DNA from 2 places in the Pseudoalteromonas sp. SG44-1 genome. Region 2 is predicted to be linked to the other one. Evidence: riboswitches for the same ligand, from Rfam matches in the RefSeq annotation. Region 2 holds a riboswitch; the other holds the start of a gene.
The links. A riboswitch is a leader RNA that binds a small molecule or an ion and turns the genes downstream of it on or off. The one in region 2 is predicted to bind lysine.
Positions count from the first base shown of each region.

Region 1 (7,636 bases), on a different contig from region 2:
GTGCACTCCAGTAATCGTTAAAACGATAACCAATTTCTGCACCCCAACCAGTTGAATCATCAACGTTAGTACCTGCGCTTCCACGGACATTTTCCCATGAAGCATCGTAATAATCGCCAAAAGCACCGATAAAGAAACCTTCTTTTTCAGCAGCGAAACTTGAAGCGCTAGTTGCAGCTAGTGCTAAAGCAATAGTAAGTGATTTTAATTTCATTGTTTCCTTCCCATTTTCACAATTAAAATTGTAGCTAAGAGACCCTAGCTCAATAAGTTTAACCATAGAGTACCGTATCTTTAGTTAATCATTACTTAACGAAAATATTTAAATGCATATTTTGCAATTTAACTATTTATTAAAATAAAGCGCCCTACATTATAGTTCAGATAAAAAACTTTACCTAACTTGCACATCTATCGATTGTCAGCATTGTAATTGCTATCACTGCAATTTCAGCCACAACGTTTCTAATATCTTTGGCTTTAATAATTTAAATGCTTAAGCTAATGAGTGCATTATATTGGTTAATTTTAAATCAACAAGTAGTTAAGCATATTTATTTCTTATAATTATTAATAAATAACAGCTTTTAACTAAAGATCTGGATGTATAAGTCACATCAATTCATTAATCGTCGCTCAATTTACGAACAATACGCCTAACAATCAGCACTGCGTTATTATGTTCCGCAGAATGTTTGGTAATTAGTATCCCCATCAACAGGCGGGGAGTACCAAAATGCAGGGCTTGCCAACAATTGGTAAGGCGACCTCAAGGCCGTTAAATATTCATCTAACATGCTGCTTTCACCAGTACTTTCATACTGCTGTATTATGCTTTCAACAATATGATTACGCGGGATCAAGCGTGGGTTGGCTTGGCGCATCAGCTGATAGCTTTGCGTATTTGTTCTGGCTAACCACTTAATAGACCAACCAGCCAAGTCACTCGGAATGGCAGTCTGACCTTGCAATGATTCTGTTAAGGAGTCAAAAGTATTGGTGTAATCAAGCTGATGGGTTTTCAGTAAAGTTAATAACTCGGATACTAATTCAGCATCGCCATCTTGATGACCATCAAAGCCCAGTTTTTTCGCCCACATCTGTGTAAAGGCTTGATGAAACTGCTCAGCAAAACCATTTATTAATGGGCTTAATAGCTCAACAGCCTGCTCTTCGTCATCGCTAATTAAAGGAATTAAACTTTCAGCTAAACGTGCACAATTCCAATTAGCAATATTAGGTTGATTGCCAAAAGCATAGCGACCTTGGCGATCAATAGAACTAAATACAGTATCAAAATCAAACTGATTCATCATTGCACAAGGGCCATAATCGATGGTCTCACCACTGACGAGCGTATTATCAGTATTCATTACTCCATGAATAAAACCAACGCGCATCCAGCTAACAATCAGGCTAACTTGCTTTTCAATTACCGCACTTAAAAATGCCAAATAACGCGCAGAGCCCGTAGACTTTATCTCAGGATAATGACGCTCAATAGCTAAATCAGCTAAGGCTTTTAAACCAGTAACGTCACCTTGCGCAGCTAAATACTGAAACGAACCGACACGTATATGACTACTAGCAACGCGGGTAACAATGGCTCCTTGTTGTGGTGGTTGACGGTAAACTGTTTCACCACTGGCAACAACTGCCAAACAACGTGTCGTCGGTATGCCAAGCCCATGCATTGCCTCACTCATTATATATTCACGTACCGCAGGACCGATTGCACAACGGCCATCACCTCCACGTGAAAATGGCGTAGCACCAGAACCTTTGAGTTGAATGTCCCAAAGCTGTTGCTGCTGATCAGTGACAGCCCCTAATAAATGTGCTCGCCCATCACCTAAACGCGGTGAAAAATGTCCAAATTGATGCCCTGAGTAACCTAATGCCACAGCAGCAACATCGCTGTTATTAAGATTACCAGAAAAAATTACCGCACGTTCTGATGTGACAACCTCAATATTAAGCTGCCTAGCTAACGTATCGTTCCACAGCAGTAAGTTTGGAGCAATAACAGCACTTGGCTGATCAGCCACAGCAAAATCATCAGCAATCTGGGTGTAACGAGCAACTAATTTCATAGTATTCCTTAAGCTTGGGTTGTTTGTATACCAACGCGATTATCGCCCACGCTGTATGCAACTAACAGACTGAGCTCTTGTAGGCTTAATCCGCTTTGTTGCTGCAATTCATTAAAAAAATGTTGAGCGTTGGCAAGTGACTTTTTAGTTTGTAAACCGCCATCAATTATTTTATGAGCACGGAGATAACTTTCTACATCACGCGATAATAAAAAAGTATCTTTCCCTAAGGTTCGCAATGCATAAGGGCCGGTGTTACCACCTAAACGCGCCCCATGCTTTTTTAAATACCCCCACAAACCAATAATATCGTCGCTCGGCCAATCTGCAATAAACTGACTAAAACTGCCATGTTCACTTGCCACTTCATGGATCATATACGCATTTTCTGGGATCGTTTGCACTTTTTTAAAGTTACGAACGATTCGCTCATCGGTGGCTTTTTGCTCAAGCATATCTGGCGGCATCATTAATAATTTAGCCACACTAAAATCCCAAAATACTTCCCGAAAACCTGGCCATTTATTGTTGATCACTGACCAATAAAAACCACTTTGAAAAATTTTGCGGGTAAACTCTTCAAGCCATGCATCATCAGGTAAAGCAGTTAATTGCTTTGCATTTTGAGGGGCAACAAGTAATTGCTGTAACATTACTTCGCTACCTTTTCGCTGTGCCGCTCGTTGATATATATCTTGAAATTTTTCCATTACTCACTACCACTGCTTGTTATTACGCTTACTGTAACGCTATTTACGTTGTAAAAAAATGTCAGGAGCACATTGCAGCTAAAAATAAACTTAAAAATATCCAGCCTTGACACCTAGACGGCTAAAATGCTTTAATCTTTCGCATTACCCCTATTAAAGGTTTGAGTTTTAAACGATAAAACTTACACCATGGGCTAGAAGAGGTGCGTTATTCAGGTAACGTATGTGAGGAGCACACACTCCAGTGATCATACGTGAGGGGAATTAACGCCGAGAAGTAACACTTTTTGTGAAGTTTTACTTCGGGCGACTGGGTTGAATCCCAGCGACTGTCACCAATAACAGCTTGGCTGTTAAAATATTTGGTGGAGAGCTTCTGGTCTTAGCGTAATAAGGCCATAGCGCCCTATTATATTAAGCCCATTCGCTCTTCGAATTATTAGTTCGAACGACGTTAATGTGGCTCCAATCATAAAAGCTTATTAACTCCTCGAATCACTTATAAGTTCGTGAGAGATGATCAATAACTTCAATTTAAATGACTACCCTTTGTGGACGGCACTCGTCACGCCATTTACTGACGCTGGTGAAGTCGACTATGCCACTCTTGATCAGTTAGTTGCACAGCAGCAAGTGGCTGACAATGGTATTTTATTACTTGGTAGCACCGGCGAAGGCCTCGCACTAACACTCAAAGAGCAACAAGCGATTGTTGAACACGTGTGCCAATTAACGCCAACAGTACCGCTGATGGTTGCAGTAGGCGGTATAAATCTAAAGCAACAAATTGCCTGGGTTGAATACTGTAATCAGTTACCCATTCATAGCTATTTACTGGGCACTCCCCTATACGCTAAGCCCGGCGTGGTAGGCCAAACACATTGGTTTGAAAGCTTACTTAATACCAGTAAACATCCTTGCATGCTTTATAACGTACCAGGGCGCAGTGCTGTTGATATTCCATCGGCCGTAATTAGCAACTTGAAAGACCATAAAAACTTGTGGGCACTCAAAGAAGCCAGTGGCGACATTACTAAATTTGAAGGTTTTAGAAAAGTCGCACCTAATTTAGCTATTTTTAGCGGTGACGATGCACTGATGCCTTACTTTGCCCAGGCTGGCGCAAAAGGTTTAGTCTCTGTGGCTGCTAATGCATGGCCTGTGCAAACCCATGAGTTTGTAAAACGAAGTCTCAGCGGTCAACACCCCAATTTATTTGCCGACTGGTCACAAGCCATTCAAAGCTTGTTTGCTGTCGCAAACCCTATCCCCGTCAAAGTATTGATGCATTTACAAGGGCGAATTAACAGCCCGTACTTACGTCCACCTTTGACGCATCTTGAGTTAACGCAAACTGATTGTATTAACAACGCAAACAACACCATTTTATCTTGGCATTAAATACAGGTTTTTATAATGAGCTGGTTAGAACTACTAAATAATTTAGAATCGGGCGCTGTGCGCGCAGCAACACAAGACGACAACGGCCAATGGCATGCTAACGTTCTGGTAAAACAAGGTATTTTAGAAGCGTTTAAAAATGGCACTAATACCGAATTTCCAGGTGGCTTTGTTGATAAACACAATTTAGCACCACAAGGTTTTGCAGCCGATGCTGGAGTGCGTATGGTACCTGGTGGCTCAAGCGTTCGCCGTGGCGCACACGTTGCTAAGGGCACGATTATTATGCCACCAGCATATGTAAACATTGGTGCCTTTATCGACGAAGGCACTATGGTTGATAGCCACGCGTTAGTGGGGTCGTGTGCGCAAGTAGGTAAAAATGTACATTTAAGCGCTGCAGTACAACTAGGCGGTGTACTTGAACCTATTGGTGCAAGCCCGGTGGTGGTAGAAGACGATGCATTCATCGGTGCAGGTTGCGTGATTGTTGAAGGCGTAGTAGTGAAAAAAGGCGCGGTGCTCGCACCAGGTGTACGCTTATCAGCAACTATTCCTGTTTATGACTGTGTTAATGAGCGCCAGCTGGCTAAAGGCGAGCCTATTCCTGAATACGCGATTGTTATTCCAGGTTCTCGCCCAGCTTCTAATACTTGGGCTCGCGAGCAAGGATTAAGTATGTCGTGTGCATTAATTGTAAAATACCGTGATGAACAAAGTGATGCATCATTGCTGCTTGAAGAGGTTTTACGTTAATGAGCTTTTTGAGCACGCCAGTTAAAACCGCCATTGATGAGCTATCAACTGCGCTTGATACACCCTTTTTTATTTACGACCTTGATACATTAAACGCACACTTAACGCGGTTAGTGACGCAAACTGAGGTAAAACTGTGGTATGCCGTAAAAGCTAACCCATTATCTAAAGTCATTCAAAGCTTAGATAACGCGGGTTTTAACTTTGATGTGGCAAGCAAGGGCGAACTTGAGCAAGTACTTGCTCAAGGTATTAACAGCGAGCGCGTGCTCAATACAGGGCCTGCCAAAAGCCCAAAACAAATTAAACACTTTATTGCGCGCGGCGTACGTACCTTTGTTGCCGAAAGCCTTAATCAAGTACGCTGGCTTAACGAGCAAGCAAGCTTACAAAACTGTCAGTTACAGGTATTACTGCGAGTGCAATTACGCTGGCCTGAAGGGGAAAAAAACCCACTTGGTGGCGATAGCCTTACTCCATTTGGTTTAGGTTGCGATGAATGGCAAGCGCTAAATACTAGCGACTACCCAGCGCTTAATTTTGACGGTCTGCATATTTTTCAGTGGGGCAACATGCTTAGCAGCGACAAACTCGCTGAGCTGTGGACACAAATGATTACGCCGTTAACAAAGCTTGCCAACGATTTAGGTATTCACTTAAAAGTACTCGACTTAGGCGGTGGTTTAGGTATTCCTTACACTCTTGATGCACCAACCTTAAGTTGGGATGCGCTCATTGATGCATTAGCTGACATTAAGAATGCCGCAGGCGTACAAGAACTCTGGATGGAGCTTGGCCGTTATGCTGTGGGCGAATGCGGTCATTACGCAACACCTGTCGTTGAGCGAAAACTTAACTATGCCCAACAACAAGTGATCTTAAGCGGCGGTATTAATCATTTATTGCGCCCTGCAGTCACCAGCCAAGATTTCCCGGCACGATTATTACGAGACTCAACTGCTGCATACCAAACTATGAGCTTATATGGGCCATTATGTACAGCACTTGATTGCTTAGGTGAACACCAATTACCTAGTGATTTAAATGAGCAAGACTGGCTGGTGTTTAGCCAATGTGGCGCGTACGGCTTTACCGAAAGTATGCCGTATTTTTTATGTCATGAGCTAGCCGCTGAATACACATTACAAAATGGCGAGCTTAACTGTATTCGCACAGCTGAAGATGCCAACTACTACTTAAGGTAATTGAGATGAGTACGACTAAAGCTATAAGCCAAGAAAACATAGTAGTTGGTGAAGTTGCCAACGGCCTACCGCTCACAATTCCTGTCTATCGTTTAAAAGGCGATGGCACTGGGCCAAGTGTGTATGTGCAAGCTAATATGCACGGTGCAGAAGTACAAGGCAATGCGGTTATTTACCAATTACTTGAGCAGCTTAAGCATCTTGAACTCAAAGGCGATATCACCCTGGTGCCTTACGCGAACCCAATTGGTTGCAATCAAAAATCGGGCGAATTCACCCTTGGTCGTTTTGATCCAATCACCGGCACCAACTGGAACCGCATGTATCACTGCAATAGTAAGCTCGCGAGCCAATTTGCTGAGCAATACAGTGATGCCGATGAGCAAACCTTAAAAAGTGAGTTTAAAGCCGCACTGATTGATGAAGTAGACCAACAACTAAGCGGTCCAGCTTATCGCCTAACTACAGGCAAACGCATTGCACTTAACTTGCAAAAGTTGGCACACCAAGCTGATATCGTGCTCGACTTACACACAGGCCCCATTTCGAGTCAGCATTTATATTGCCCAGATTATGCCAAGGCCAGTGCCAACTACTTTAATATTCCTCATGTATTAATCATCCCTAATGATTTTGCAGGAGCAATGGATGAAGCAAGTTTTTGCCCATGGTGGCAATTAACCGAGGCATTAGCTCAACAAGGGCGTGAATTTAATGTTCAAGTTGAAGCTTTTACGGTCGAACTCGGCAGCCAAGAAAAGATAGATTTAACTGCGGCCCTTGATGATGCTAATAGTATTTTAAGTTACCTAAATCATAAGCAGGTATTCGTTGATGCCCCCTATCAGCCAAAAGTAATGAAGCGCTACGGCTGTGATTTAAATGATTACCTTGCTTACTATGCACCTATGGGCGGCATGGTTGAGTATATAGCGCCACTTGGCGGCCATATCAAAGCTGGCGAGCCGATTGCTAGAGTATTGCGAATGGAGCGCTACCTAGCAGAGCAACCATTACAAACCCTAACACTTGATTGTGACGCCATCGCGATTTTGCATTTTGCTTCAGCAAGCGTAAACCAAGGCACCGAACTATATAAATTCTTTACTAACGTATTTGAGCTTTAATTTTTATATCAAGCTCAACCCTTCTCATTGCGTGAGAGCACGACTATCCAATTGGAAAAAGTGCATTGAACAAGCGGCTTCGGCCGCTTTTTCTTTGTATTTATGGGCAAAAAGCGCCACAATCAACTAAGTTCAGTAACAATTCACTGATATTCAGTTAAAGTAAATGCTGGATAAATGTATGGGATAGGTATCTTAGTCGTTTTATGATACTGAAATTAGCCTATTCTCATTTACGAAAAACACAATAGCTACTCTCTATTTGATTTTATCAAAGGAATAATAATGACTTGGCACTATGGGATCCTATTTACTGCACTATTATCAAGCTCTGCATTCGCACA
Region 1 covers NZ_JACJEW010000036.1:12,115-19,750, forward strand. The annotation lists gene H5187_RS16005 (OmpA family protein) at 1-214, opposite strand, end outside; gene H5187_RS16010 (YdiU family protein) at 678-2,093, opposite strand; gene H5187_RS16015 (DNA-3-methyladenine glycosylase I) at 2,102-2,803, opposite strand; lysine riboswitch at 2,994-3,187, shown strand; gene dapA (4-hydroxy-tetrahydrodipicolinate synthase) at 3,320-4,204, shown strand; gene H5187_RS16025 (2,3,4,5-tetrahydropyridine-2,6-dicarboxylate N-succinyltransferase) at 4,220-4,960, shown strand; gene H5187_RS16030 (PLP-dependent decarboxylase) at 4,960-6,165, shown strand; gene H5187_RS16035 (succinylglutamate desuccinylase/aspartoacylase family protein) at 6,171-7,292, shown strand; gene H5187_RS16040 (phospholipase A) at 7,578-7,636, shown strand, end outside.
Region 1: another riboswitch for lysine. It lies ahead of dapA (4-hydroxy-tetrahydrodipicolinate synthase); the one in region 2 lies ahead of lysC (lysine-sensitive aspartokinase 3).

Region 2 (7,636 bases):
CTTGCACGCCATTGTGCTGCGCCACGTAAATTGCAGGAATAATTAATAAACCCGCTAAAAAGGCAACCCCTGTATCAAGTAACGCTACCGACGCGGTTAACCGCGGCAAATTAGCATCAGGCTGCAAGTACGAGCCATAAATCATCATACAACCGACACCCAGTGACAGTGAAAAGAACGCCTGTCCCATTGCCGCAATAATTAAACCTGGGTCGAGTATTTGGCTAAAGTCTGGCACTAAATACGCAGCAAAGCCTTCACTTGCGCCATCAAGCGTGGCTATATAAGCAATTAGCACAACGAGTAACACCAATAGCATCGGCATTAACCGTCGCGACCATGTTTCTATGCCAGATTTAACACCTTTGAGAATAATACTCGCAGTGAGGATCAGCATCAGTGGTGTAAATACAAAATTACGCGCCATCGAATCCGTGTGCAAAAACGTACTGACGGTGGTAAATCCAAAAAAGCTAGCAATGGGTTCAAGGGCATAAGCAAGCATCCAACCTGCAACAATTGAGTAAAAGCTCAGCATCACAATCGCACCGGCTAAACCTAAATAACCAGCAGCAGCGCCTACTTGCGGTGCTTGCTCTTGCCATGCTTGTCTAAGTGCTTTAACCGGATTAGCTTGCGCTTTATGGCCTAAGTACAACTCAGTGTATAAAGCTGGCAAGGCTAAAAAAAAGATAACTATAAAATAGACTAGTAAAAACGCGCCGCCGCCATGATTTGCCGCTTGCGTGGGAAATCCCCAAATATTACCTAATCCAACTGCAGCGCCAGAAGCTGCTAAAACAAAGCCAAGGCGGCTTTGAAAACCATCACGCAATTGTGCCATACATCTACAAATCTGTTATTATTTTTCATTATTGTGAATTAAACCATATTTAACTCTCACAGAGTAATAAATTTGCCTTGGCTTAATTAACCAGCGCACAACCGCACAAAATATAAACATGTTTGTTCTTTTATCACTTTAATTGTGGATTTTATGCCTGCATTATTTTTTCAACAGCAACTCGTTATCACCAAACACAGCGTGCAGCCATTCAATGCGAATACTATTTTATTATTTGATGCCCAGCAGTTAAATGTTGATGAATTCGATTTAAACGCACTATTAAGCCCATTTGAACTGACGGTGATCACCCGTAGAAAAAGTTACAAAGCCAAGCAAGAATATTTAGCCACTCGGCTACTGCTTAAGTATTTGGTAAAACAAACGATGCCACAATTTCGTGATCTAGCAAATAACCATATTAGCTCTGAATTTGACCAGCAAAGCAGTAAATTACTGCTACATATAACTGACAGTGACACTGTATTGCGTAGTTGTTTATCCCACTCTAATGGTTTTGTCGGTGCTGCATTAAATGTAGAACGAATTGAATTTGGTTTTGATATTGAAAAAATAAACCTGAAGCGCCCATTTGCAAAGCTCGCTAAGCATTTTTATCATCTTGATGAGGTAAATTTAATAACGCAAGATCAGCAAAGCGCAGAACGATTTTTTAGAATATGGACCTTAAAAGAAGCACTTGCCAAAGCCACCAGCCAACCAATTGCAAAATTACTCAGCCCCAATGTATTTACTGAACTTGAGCGAGCAAATTTAACAGCGCTGAGTTGTCAATATCATGAGTTTGATATTAGTGTGGTAAGTGACAAGAGCACTGTCTGGCAGTGCTCTGTGGTAAATTCTACCGCCCAATTACGCGGCGTTTTGAACTTCTAATAAACGGCTGTGGATCGCTTGCACAACAAAGTCTGACTCGCTCTGCTCCACTAAAAAGCACAGGTTATGTTTACTTGCGCCATGACAAATTAAGCGAATATTAAAATCGCTTAATACATTCATTAAGTTAATTTCTTGCTGACGTAATTGAATTTGTGAACCAATTAATGCCACTAAGGTTAAGTTGTTCTCAACCGACACGTGGCAAAACTCCGCTAACTTATCAAGGCATTCTTGATCAAGCTCAGGACGCGAGGCATTTGGCGCATTATCTAAAGTAATTGCAACACTTATCTCTGAGGTAGTTACCAAATCAACCGAGATATTAAACTCACTTAAAATTGTAAACACGTGGGCTAAAAAACCACTAGCCAAAAGCATTTCGGGGCTTTTTAAGGTTAACAATATTTGATTTTTACGCTGCGTGACAGCACGAATTCCGGGGATTTGTGATTTCTCACGTTCGATCCAGGTACCACCACGTTCAGGCTCACGGCTAGAACCAACAAACACACTAATATGGCTGCGGCTCGCAGGTAAGATAGTTGCCGGATGTAATACTTTCGCCCCAAAGGTAGCCATTTCGGCCGCTTCATCAAAACTTAAACGCGCAATCGGCGTAGCCTTAGCACATAAGCGCGGATCGGTGCTAAAAATGCCCACGACATCAGTCCAAATGTGCACGCTTTTAGCGTTTATAGCTTCGGCCAGTAATGCCGCACTGTAATCTGAACCACCACGACCAAGTGTGGTAGTTTGACCATGCGCGTCACTGCCTATAAAGCCTTGAGTTACAATAACCTGTTCAGCTAATAACGGAATTAAATGCTCTTTTGCGGCCATTGCTGTTGCAGCTACATCTGGGGTTGCTTTAGAAAACTGGCTGTCGGTTTTTAATACCTGTCGCACATCAAAACGCACCGCATTTAAGCCATTTAAACGCAGTACCTGAGTAAATAAATAGGATGATAAACGCTCACCAAAGCTCAATAACTCATCATGTTGTTGCTTTGATTTTAGTGGCTCACTGGCAAGTGACTTAAAAGCTTTAATGGTTTCATCAAAGCCATGAGCTAAATCAGCATCCAATGACAGCTCATTTAAAATAGCTTCTTGAATAGCAATAACGCCAGCAATGTTCTCATTGCGCTCATCTGCTGATAAATCTTTTTTACATAAGGTCACAAGGTGATTAGTCACTCCTGCGCTGGCACTTACGGCCACTACTCGTACGTTGTTATCGGCTACAATAATTTCACTGCAACGGCTCATCGCTTCAAAGTTAGCCACACTGGTGCCACCGAACTTTGCGACTACGTAGTCTGATTTTTGATTTTGTGCTGACTGTTGCAAGTTAGTTGCAGCTAATTGGGTATTCATGTCGTCTCCTTTTGTGGCATTCATACCACGATAAAACAAGAAGAACTTGGCAAGGGGGTGCTCGATAAGAAAAGTCCACTGCCAGAAGCTCTCCACCTAATTGGTGACAGTTTTGAGGATTCAGCCCCATAAACCGAAAAACCACTGTGACGTCCAGTTGCTTTCCTCGGCGAGTACTTCCCTCCTTAATGATTACAGGCATACGTCGCCTAACATTAAGTACCTAAGTACCGCACCTCTTCTGAATGTTAGATTAATTACGTAAATTATTAGCAATTAAATAACAAAACCCGCTATTAAGCGGGCTTTGAAAGTTATCGTTTAGACGTCTAGCTGTCAAGTTGTTTTAAATAATAAAAGCAATTAAATAAAACTACCTGCTAAATACGATCCCATATAACCAATTGTATAAGCGATTAATAAATACACCGACATACGTAAATAACTCATAAAGGTAAGCGCTTTTACTTTACTCATAGCGATAATACCGGCAGCCGAGCCAATAATAAGCATGGACCCCCCCACCCCAGTTGCATACGTAAACGACAACCATTGTTGTGGACTCATCACTATTTCAGCTTTAAGTAACGCAGCCGTTAGTGGTACGTTGTCAACCGCAGCTGATAATATACCCATTAAATAATTAGCGTATTGTGCTGGCATTAACTCGTAAAGGTGAGTGAACTTACTGAGCATACCGACTTCTTTCAGGGCGCCTACAAGTAATAATACGCCAACGAAGAACAGCAAGGTGTCGTATTCTATTTCGCGAATATAATCGATGATTTTTTTATTCACATCTTTTTTGCGCATTAAAAATTGCGCTACTAAAAACATCAACGACAAACCAAATAAGAAAGTTAACAAAGGCGGCACATGATAAAGCACGCTTAACGTTAATGTCCCGACAATCGTTGATAAGAAAATCACTGCAATAGTGATATCTGTTTTCTCAATGCGACGGTCCTCTTGTTTGGTAAACTCAACTTGGCCGTTGAGCCCAAATGACAGCATAATGGCCAATAGCGCCACGCTAAATAACGCAGGCACAACCAACAATAGCAAGTGACCAATGGTAACTTTGTCATCAAGGAAAATCATCAAGGTAGTAACATCACCGGTAATTAACGACACTCCGCCCGAGTTCACACTAAAGATGATAAGCGTAGCGTATTTAATTAGCTTTTTCGGATCGAGTTTTAACGACATAACCACCGCAAGGGAAATTAATGTGGCTGTGATATTGTCTGAAATCGACGAAAATAAGAAGGAGAACCCGCCAATCAAAAACATCAGTTTGCGTTCGCTAATAGCACTGGGCATTATCTTATGCACAATATTTTGGATAAAACCTTTGGAGTTCAAATAGGCTACAAAGGTCATTGCAGCCATTAAAAACAACCACAGTGTGGCAATCTCTAAAATATTGTGGTCAAGTTGATGTTGTACGTTTTCGGGGCTTTGCCCGTGAAGCGGCGAGATAAATAAGATAATCCAGCATAAAGTACCAAAGAAAAGCGTGGTTTTGGCCTTGTTTACATGGATAATATCCTCTATAACGATGAGCACGAATGCTAGCGTTATCAGGGTTAGGATAATTGCAGTTACCATGGTGTTTGAACAACCTTTATAAAAATGTAAAAATTGTATGTTATGAGCCGCAGGACGACACGGCGCGCAGTCTAGCACCAAAGAATGTGTAAAACTATTGTCAATTTGCTTTTCTACGACTAATCGCTGAGGCCTAACAAGCCGGCTTTACAAGATAAATTAGGATTTTTGGAGTTTTATGATCCCAGCTAAAAAGTTGCTAAATACCCTAACAGAGCACTGGGGAATGTTAGAGCTGCTATTTAAACGTTTTAAAATGGCTGATTTCAGCCTAAAAGACGTGCAAAATGCGATCAAACAAAAACAACCTACGTGGTCAAATGAGCGCATTTACAAAGAAACCAACCGCCTTTTAAACCAAGATATTATTATTCCCTTGGCTAAATCGTCACAACTTGAAATTAACCGTGCAATTGCAGATTTTGCCACTTTTTTATTGCAGGAAGAACATTTAGGCTTGGCGCAAGAAATTAGCGTGCTGGTTGAAGATTTAGCCCGTTTGGGTAACCGTTTAGACAATGCCGGTAGTATTGAAGACTACGACGAGATGCGCCGTTTTAGCCGCATTATGGATGATCGGGTGCGTAAAATAATGAAACTATTTGCCCACAACGAAAATGCCATTTTAAATATTGTAGAACAAGCAAAAGCTAATAATGCGGTGCAATCATTACAAAAGCGTTATCAAGCGGTGATTGAAGCGTTTGATGAATACATTGAACCAATGCTTGAAATGGTTGATATTCGTGGCGATTTTCATGCTTGTTTTAATACCATCGAAACACAAATCAGTACGCAAATCGAATATATTGAACGCAGCGGTAAAGCTTATCAAGATAAACGCATGCTTGAACGATTACGTACCCGAATTTTAGAAATGCATTTAGTTGGTCGCGAAAGCCTGCGTAAAAGTGCCGATATGCTAATGCCACTGCGTGAAGAGTTGCGCCGTAATAATATGATCACTCGTCAAGCAGCTAAAGTACTTGGTTTAGTACGTAAAAATGGCGTTGATAATATGCTCAGCGCCGTACAACCACATTTTGTCTCTGACACGCAGCGATTCTCATTGGGGCAACAGCGCCATATGGTCGCTTATATGGCTGCACTTGTTGAGTTTGAACACAGTGAATACGAACTTCCTGATCAACAAGATGTGCCTGCTTTTGTTACGCCAAATATTCCAGATTACAATAATGTTAAAGCAAACTTTAAAAAACGCTTCAATGCTAAACGTAAAAAGCCACAACCATTATTGACCTTTTTAGAGCAAAGCTACCCCGACCTTGAAGCCGACGAAATGCTGTTTTTATATCAAAAGCTGGTAAGTGACACCGATATTGAAATCAATCAAAGCGATGAAAAAATGCGCGTAAAAATTGCCGGGCAACATTTTTCTCTTTTCCCTTTTAATTCTAAGCCTGTTGACTCTCAGCAAACACCAACAGTGGATGAGTAACCGTTATGACACAGATAAATTTAGATGAACTTAGTCATCTACAAGCAATTAATAAAAAATTAGTCACCGGCTATCACATTAGCGAACAAGACACCGTAATGTGGCAAGAGCTTGATCAACAAATTGATCATTACCGCGCATTATTCAGCGCCCTTGGCCACGATTTACAACATGACAGCCGTGGTTTTTATTACTTTGCCAGTGATGAAAGTACACCCAATATGGGGAAAATTTCCCGCGCGATTGCCTTAACCATTTATATCTTAATTGAGCACTATGCAAACTCAGGTAAAGACCCAATGCGTGCCTTATTTGATGAAGTGAATGATTTAGAACTGATGCAAACTTTAGTGCAAATGAACAAGCACTTATTTGATCAACTCGAAATTTTTTCAGGATCAGACCTACGTAAAGACGTGTACTTACGCATGATTCGACTTGGCCTTGCCCGTGAAGTAGAAGGCGGCTTTATGCTGCAAGCACCTATCTACCGTTATATTGATGCCTTAATGGAAGTAAACGAAGAAACCTATATTGGAGAGGACGAATAATGAAAAACCTATACGGCCTCAGTAAGCTGGCATTATTAAACACCGCCGGTTATGCCAAATGTGTGATCCCGCTTGATAAAAGCAGCTCAATTTGTGCACCAAATAACACCGGTAAAAGCTCGGTGATCAATGCTCTGCAATTTCCGCTTATTAATGATTTACGCCTAACAGAATGGGACGGTCATGATTTAGACGAAACCCGTAAATTTTATTTTTCGTCAGATCAATCCTATATTTTACTCGAAGCCGACCTACCCCATGGCCCGGTGGTGATTGGTGTAGCTGGGCTTGGTAAAATTGCCGGTTACGCACATCAGTTTTTTTGTTACCAAGGCAAGCTTGATCTTGAGCAGTATACTCAAGGTAAAACCATCATTAAGTTCACTAAACTGTTTAATCATTTAAAAGAGCAAGGCTTTAACCCTATTGAGCTTAAAGCGCAAGAGCTCAACGCACTATTAACGGGTGGTGCCACGCCATTTGATGGCGACATTAACTTAAAGATGATCCCGCTTAACAACGTGCAAGATTCGGCAATTTATAAAGAAATTTTCCGCCGTATTTTGAACCTGCATAAATTAGGCGCTGCCGACGTAAAGCGCTTTATGTTACGCGTATTTGAACGCCACATGTCAAACTCAAAGGTCGATTTTTATGAAGTATGGCGTCGCTCCTTTGATAAAGTAAACCGCGCAAAACGTGAGCTAAAAGCACTCGAGTCGATGCAAGAGCCTATCTGCGCCCTTGAATCAATGCTTGAAAACCAAACCGTACTCAAAGGTAAATTAGCCGCATACGCCCCCAAAATTGACCAAGCATTAATCGATTTTGATAGCTACCAAGAGGCGCAATTGAGCGAGCTTAATGTTGCCCTTGAAGACATTGAACACGAAA
Region 2 covers NZ_JACJEW010000052.1:16,777-24,412, reverse strand. The annotation lists gene H5187_RS18685 (sodium-dependent transporter) at 1-844, opposite strand, end outside; gene H5187_RS18680 (4'-phosphopantetheinyl transferase superfamily protein) at 998-1,741, shown strand; gene lysC (lysine-sensitive aspartokinase 3) at 1,718-3,121, opposite strand; lysine riboswitch at 3,199-3,370, opposite strand; gene nhaD (sodium:proton antiporter NhaD) at 3,485-4,732, opposite strand; gene H5187_RS18665 (hypothetical protein) at 4,911-6,191, shown strand; gene H5187_RS18660 (condensin complex protein MksE) at 6,197-6,742, shown strand; gene H5187_RS18655 (ATPase) at 6,742-7,636, shown strand, end outside.